Regions from separate parts of the Streptomyces sp. Edi2 genome, predicted to be linked through region 1. Evidence: riboswitches for the same ligand, from Rfam matches in the RefSeq annotation. Region 1 holds a riboswitch; the other holds the start of a gene.
What was found. Region 1 has a riboswitch for ZMP and ZTP ahead of ABR737_RS07150 (bifunctional 5,10-methylenetetrahydrofolate dehydrogenase/5,10-methenyltetrahydrofolate cyclohydrolase). Riboswitches for the same ligand answer to the same signal wherever they lie in the genome.
Positions count from the first base shown of each region.

Region 2: it holds a riboswitch for ZMP and ZTP, as region 1 does, so the genes downstream of both, glyA (serine hydroxymethyltransferase) here and ABR737_RS07150 (bifunctional 5,10-methylenetetrahydrofolate dehydrogenase/5,10-methenyltetrahydrofolate cyclohydrolase) in region 1, are expected to answer to the same signal.

Region 1 covers NZ_JBEJGX010000003.1:857,341-860,714, forward strand. The annotation lists gene ABR737_RS07150 (bifunctional 5,10-methylenetetrahydrofolate dehydrogenase/5,10-methenyltetrahydrofolate cyclohydrolase) at 450-1,304, opposite strand; ZMP/ZTP riboswitch at 1,325-1,413, opposite strand; gene ABR737_RS07155 (hypothetical protein) at 1,450-2,526, opposite strand; gene ABR737_RS07160 (hypothetical protein) at 2,689-3,078, shown strand; gene ABR737_RS07165 (NfeD C-terminal domain-containing protein) at 3,145-3,366, shown strand.
Region 2 covers NZ_JBEJGX010000003.1:5,665,467-5,668,840, reverse strand. The annotation lists gene ABR737_RS28385 (cytochrome P450 family protein) at 1-473, shown strand, start outside; gene glyA (serine hydroxymethyltransferase) at 622-1,923, opposite strand; ZMP/ZTP riboswitch at 1,965-2,056, opposite strand; gene rocD (ornithine--oxo-acid transaminase) at 2,187-3,374, shown strand, end outside.

The sequences.
Region 1 (3,374 bases):
GGTGGGGGCGGGCGTCGATCACAGACATTTCCCTTGCCGCAGCCCATTCCCCGTGCAAGGGCCATTTCCCCGTGCAGGGCCATTTCCCTGTGCCATGTGACTCCCCTGTGCCCACGGCCATTTCCCCACGTCTGCGACGCGCGCCGGACCAGCCACAGCCACCCCCCACCGACCTTCTTCCCACCCACCCCACGGGAGGGGACGGGCCGGAGCGGGTGGGTGTCCGGACGTAAAGCGAAGCAGTCCGGACACCCACCCGCGCAGGCCCGTCACCGCACCCCGACAGCCCCGCGCAGCGGACCCCGCCCGCCGCAGGCGCAACGAAGGGAAAGCCAAAACAGAGGCGAGGCAAAGCGCAGCGGACCCGCCCGCCGCAGGCGCAAACGGCGAGAAAGCCGAAACCCGGGGCGGCGGCAAAGCGCAGCGAACCGGCAAAGCGCAGCGAACGGTCAACCCGCCGTCATCTGGACGGCCGCCGCATCCACGGTCTGGGTGAGCAGGGTGGCGATGGTCATCGGGCCGACGCCGCCGGGGACCGGGGTGATCAGGGAGGCGCGGGTGCACGCCGAGTCGAAGTCCACATCACCGACGTTGCCGGGGTTGGAGCCGGCGTCGATCACGACGGCCCCGGGCTTGAGGTGTTCGCCGTGCAGGAACCGGGGCCGTCCCACGGCGGCGACCAGGACATCGGCGTCCTTGGTGATCGACGCGAGGTCGGTGGTGCGGGAGTGGCAGTAGGTGACGGTGGCATTGCGGGCGAGCAGCAGCATCCCGACGGGCTTGCCGAGGATCGCGCTGCGCCCGACCACGACGGCACGCTTGCCGGCCAGGTCGACGTCGTAGTGATCCAGGAGGCGGAGGATGCCGCCGGGCGTGCAGGAGGCGAAGCCGTCCAGGCCGAAGCTCATCGCGGCGAAGGAGTGGCAGGTGACCCCGTCGACGTCCTTTTCGGGGGCAATGGCCTCGAACGCGGCGCGCTCGTCGATGTGCGGCCCGGCCGGGTGCTGGAGCAGGATGCCGTGGACGTCGGGGTCGTCCGACAGTGCGGTGATCGTGTCGACAAGTTCGGCGGTCGTGGTGGCGGCAGGGAGCGCGACATGCCGGGAGCGGATCCCGGCCTTCTCGCACCGCGCGCGCTTCATGCGGACGTACGTCACCGAGGCGGGGTCATCGCCCACCAGAACGGTGGCCAGACACGGGGACGTTCCGGTCTGCCGGGTGAGGTCCGCCGCGCGTTCCGCGGCCTGTTCGACGATACGGCGGGCGAGTGCGCTGCCGTCCATGAGGCGGGCGGTCGGGGTCATCGGTGCTCCTGAGCGTCGTGTCGGATCGCCCAGGCGCGCGGCACCGGCCAGGAGTGGCCGAGCCGCTCCCCGGTGGTACTCCACCCAAGCGCCAGTCACGGCCCGGCGCCCACTCTAATGGACGCCCGGGAGACCGGGCCCGCCGTCACACCCCTCCTTGGCCAGGGGCGGAGAGCGGCGGTGTGGAGGAGGTGGTGGCTTCCCACTGGCTGAGGATGCCGTCCCAGTCGTGCTGGGCAGCGGTGATGGCGTTGGCGTCCCAGGTGGCATGGGAGGCCTGTTGATACTGCTGGTGCGGGGATTGTTGCTGCTGCTGAGGTTGATGAGGTGGCTGGTTCTGGTGCTGATGTAGCTGCTGCATGTGTTGGGGGTGCTGCGCTACGTGCTGCTGTACGTATTGCGGGTGCTGTTGCGGATGCTCCTCGTACACCCGGTACTCCTGGTAGTCCTGGTAGTTCTGAGAGTTCTGGTGCTCCTGCTGCTCCCGGTAGTTCTGGTAGGGCTGTTGCTTCCAAGGCTCCTGCTCGTAGGGCTCGCGCGGGGGCTGCGGCGGTCGCTCACGCCAGGCCGAAGGGGCGCTCTCGTGCTGCGGGGCGGGCGGGAGATGGGCCAGCCGCCGGTGCCGGCCCATGCGGTCCGATGGCGGCGACTGCACCGGACGGCTTTCGGCGGCGAGTTGTTGTGCGCGTGCCACAAGGAGCCGGACATCGAGCCCGAGTTCGGTGGCAAGCGCGGTGAGGTCAACTCCGCTGTGCCAGCTGCTCATCAGGACCGCGTCCAGCGCCGGCGCCCAGGCCGGCTCGTGTGGCTGGGGGGCATGGGGAGCGTGGGGGGCAGCCGCGGCCGGCGCCGCTGCCGGGCCCACGGGCTGCGCCGCAGGGGGCGTCGTGGACTGTGTCGTGGAGGGTGTCGCGGGGGGCGTGGCAGTCTGCTGGCCGGGGGGCTGCTCGCGCGTGGTCTGGGCGAGCAGGCTCTGGGCGACCGCGCGGGCGTCCTCCTTGCCCACCGTGCGGCGGGCCAGGCGTACTTCGCGCTCGTCCAGTCCGAGCAGCTCCGCCACCACCGCGTCGCTGCCCACGGTCACGGCGAAGGCGGCCAGGGTCCGCGAGCGGCGGGCCTCGGCCTCGTCGAGGAGTCCCTGCGTACGGCGTACCTCGTCATCGCTGGTGCAAAACGCCTGTGCGAGTACGGCATGGCGCTCCCACAACTCCCTCGGTTCCATGACTGCGACAACGTTTCCTCGCCCGGATTGGACTGCTTCCCGGCTATAGATCACTGCATAAGGTGATATTCGAGAGACATACGCCCTTGCCTCCACGGCAGACGTACGGGCCGCGGTAAAAATACGCAGTGACCCCAGGGCGGAAGAATCGTTTCTACGGCCATGAGCGACCCCTCTTCCGGCACCGTCGCAGGCCACGGACGAACCCCCCTCCCCCGCACCGGGCAGATGCCGCGGTGGATCACCGCGGACATCCTCCGGCAGACACCGGTGTTCGCCGGGCTGGTGAAGCAGTGGACGGAGCGCGCCGCCACCGTGCCCGGGGTTGCCGACCCGGAGTGGCAGCGGCTGGTCTCCTACCGCGCGCTGATGGAGGAGACCGAGACCGCCCTCACGGCCCTGCGGCCCCATCGCGCGCCCGATGTGCTGCCGCCGCCGAGGAAACAAGTCCCCGCAGCCCGCTCCGCCGGGCCCGGGCGCCTGAACCCGGTGCCGGGGCCGTCGGCCCCGGCAGCGCGGCCTGAAGCGCCGCCCCGGCCGGAGTACCGTTGAGTTGTCGAGGAATTCCCGCTGCCAGGTCTTGCCCCGGCAGCGGCTTTGACCAGCGACGGAGCCCGGGTGAGCGCAACGGATGACACGGACTTCAGCCCGATCGGGGTGATCGGGCGGGTGACCGTCTCCATCCCGGCCGACGGCCCCGGCGAGGTGCTGCTGCCCGTACGCGGCGGGACCGAGGCCTTCGCCGCCTGGTCCCGCGAGCCCATCGCCCGTCATACCCAGGTCATCGTGGTGGACCACACCTCGGCGCGGTCGGTGATCGTCGCGCCGCTGCCCGCGTGACCGGCCCG
Region 2 (3,374 bases), 4.8 Mb from region 1:
CCAACGCGGTGCGCGCCCTGTGCACCGACCGCGGGCAACTGGAGCTGGTGCGCAACGGGCGGGCCACCTGGGACGACGTGGTCGAGGAGACGCTGCGCTACGACAGCCCGGTCGCCCACTTCCCGTTCCGTTACCCGGTCCGGGACCTGGAGATCGGCGGCACGGTCGTCCCCCGCGGCACCCCGATGCTGGCCTCCTACTCCGCGGCCGGCCGGGACCCGGACGCCTACGGCCCCGACGCCGACCGGTTCGACGTCACCCGGCGGCCCGCCGCCCGGCACCTCTCCTTCGGCCACGGGCCGCACTACTGTCTGGGCGCGCCACTGGCCCGGCTGGAGGCGACCGTCGCCCTGGAGGCGCTGTTCACCCGTTATCCGGCGCTGGACCTCGCCGTCCCGGACGCGGAGCTGCCGCCGCACCCGAGCTTCGTCGGCAACAGCACCCACGTCCTGCCGGTCCGGCTCACCGGCTGATCACGGGCCGGTGAGCCGGGCGGGGCGCCGGTGCGGCAGCAAGCGGGTCAGCCGGTGAGACCGCCTGCGCTCAGCCGGTGAGCCGCCGCACCGCGGGCCGCAGGCCCGCAGCGAGCACCGGGCCCCAGGCCGTCGCGGGCCCCGGCCCTCAGCCCGTCGCGAGCCCCGGCGCCGGGTAGGCCGCCATGAGCTCCGCGACCTCCGTACGGATCACCGCCAGCGCGTCCTCGTCGCCCTTCGCCGCGGCCTGGACGCTGCGGTCGATCCACTCGGCGACCAGCGGCATCCGGTCCGTGCCCAGGCCTCGGGAGGTGAGGGACGGGGTGCCGATGCGGATGCCGGAGGGGTCGAAGGGCTTGCGGGGGTCGAAGGGGACGGTGTTGTAGTTGACGACGATGCCGGCCCGGTCCAGCGCCTTTGCGGCGACCTTGCCCGGCACGTCCTTCGACGTGAGGTCGATCAGCACCAGGTGGTTGTCGGTGCCGCCGGAGACCAGGTCGTAGCCGCGGGCCAGCAGCGCCTCGGCGAGCGCCTTGGCGTTGGCGACGACGGCATGGGCGTAGTCACGGAAGGACGGGGCGGCCGCCTCGCGCAGGGCGACCGCGATGGTGGCGGTGGTGTGGTTGTGCGGGCCGCCCTGCAGACCGGGGAAGACGGCCTTGTCGACCGCCTTGGCGTGGCTCGCCCGGGACATCAGCATGGCGCCGCGCGGGCCACGCAGGGTCTTGTGGGTGGTGGTGGAGATGGCGTCCGCGTGCGGGACGGGCGAGGGGTGGGCGCCGCCCGCGATCAGGCCGGCGATATGGGCGATATCGGCGACGAGGACGGCGTCGACCTCCCGGGCGATCTCCCCGAACGCGGCGAAGTCGATGGTGCGGGGCACAGCCGTGCCGCCACAGAAGATGATCTTCGGGCGTTCCTTGCGGGCGAGGTCGCGCACCTCGTCGAAGTCGATGAGCGCGGTGTCGTGGCGTACGCCGTACTGGACGCCGCGGAACCAGGTGCCGGTGGCCGACACCCCCCAGCCGTGCGTGAGGTGACCGCCCATCGGCAGCGCCATGCCCAGCACGGTGTCGCCGGGCTCGGCGAAGGCGAGATAGGCGGCGAGGTTGGCGGGCGAGCCGGAGTACGGCTGGACGTTGGCGTGCTCCACGCCGAAGACGGCCTTGGCCCGCTCGACGGCCAGCGTCTCGACCCGGTCGATGTTCTGCTGGCCTTCGTAGTAGCGACGGCCCGCGTACCCCTCGCTGTACTTGTTCTGCAGGACGGTGCCGGTGGCTTCCAGGACGGCGGCGGAGACGTAGTTCTCGCTGGGGATCAGCCGCAGGGTGTCGGCCTGCAGCTGCTCCTCGGCGCCGACCAGCGCGGCCAGTTCGGGGTCGGCGGCGCTCAGCGCGGGATGCGGAAGGGGATGCGGAAGCGACTGGGGCTGGGGCTGGGGCTGGGACATGGCGTCCTCCGGGGCGGTCGATCGGTGATCCGGTCTTGGTCCCGGGGTGCCCAGGCGGGGCGGCACCTCGTGATGGTGGCCGCGCACCGCTTCCTCGAGGTTGTTTCCCCGTACGCCAGTCGCGGTGCGCACCGCAGAGTCTAGGACACCCCCAGGCCCTGTCCGGCGGATCTTCGCAGGCCCGCCGCTCCTGGCCGGCGCAACAATGGAGAGGGACGCGGCAGTGCCCGCGCCCCGCACGGTTCTACCGAACGGAGTCACCGGTGACGTCCACGGAACGCAGCATCACCGCCGCCGAGGCCCACAGCGCGCACAACTACCACCCGCTGCCCGTCGTCGTGGCCACCGCCGAGGGTGCCTGGGTGACGGACGTGGCGGGCCGGCGCTACCTGGACATGCTCGCCGGGTACTCCGCGCTGAACTTCGGGCACGGCAACCGCCGGCTGCTCGACGCGGCCAAGGCCCAGCTGGAGCGGGTCACGCTCACCTCGCGCGCCTTCCATCACGACCGGTTCGGCGACTTCTGTACGCAGCTGGCCGCGCTGTGCGGGATGGAACTGGTACTCCCGATGAACACCGGCGCCGAGGCGGTCGAGACGGCGGTGAAGACGGCCCGTAAGTGGGGCTACCAGGTCAAGGGCGTCCCGGACGGCCGGGCGAAGATCATCGTCGCGGACCACAACTTCCACGGCCGGACGACCACCATCGTCTCCTTCTCCACCGACCCCGAGGCCCGCGCCGGCTTCGGCCCGTACACCCCCGGCTTCGAGATCGTCCCGTACGGCGACCTGGCCGCGATGGAGGCCACCCTCGACGACCACACGGTCGCGGTGCTGCTGGAGCCGATCCAGGGCGAGGCGGGGGTGCTGGTCCCGCCGCCGGGCTATCTGGCGGGCGTACGGGAGCTCACCCGCAGCCGGAACGTGCTGTTCATCGCCGATGAGATCCAGTCGGGGCTGGGGCGTACGGGCCGGACCTTCGCCTGCGAGCACGAGGACGTGGTCCCGGACATGTACGTCCTGGGCAAGGCGCTGGGCGGCGGGGTCGTGCCGGTCTCGGCGGTGGTCTCCTCGCGCGAGGTGCTCGGCGTCTTCGCACCCGGCGAGCACGGCTCGACGTTCGGCGGCAACCCGCTCGCCTGCGCGGTGGCCCTGGAGGTCATCGCGATGCTGCGGACCGGCGAATTCCAGCAGCAGGCCATGGAGCTGGGCGCACATCTGCACAGCGAGCTGGGGCTGCTGGCGGGCGGCGGCGCGGTGGACGCGGTACGCGGCCGCGGGCTGTGGGCCGGGGTGGACATCAACCCGTCGCGCGGCACCGGACGGGAGATCTCCGAACGGCTGCTGGCTCGCGGGGTGCTGGTCAAGGACACCCATGGCGCCACCATCCGGCTCGCCCCGCCGCTGATGATCAGCAAGGAGGACCTGGACTGGGGGCTCGAACAGCTCCGG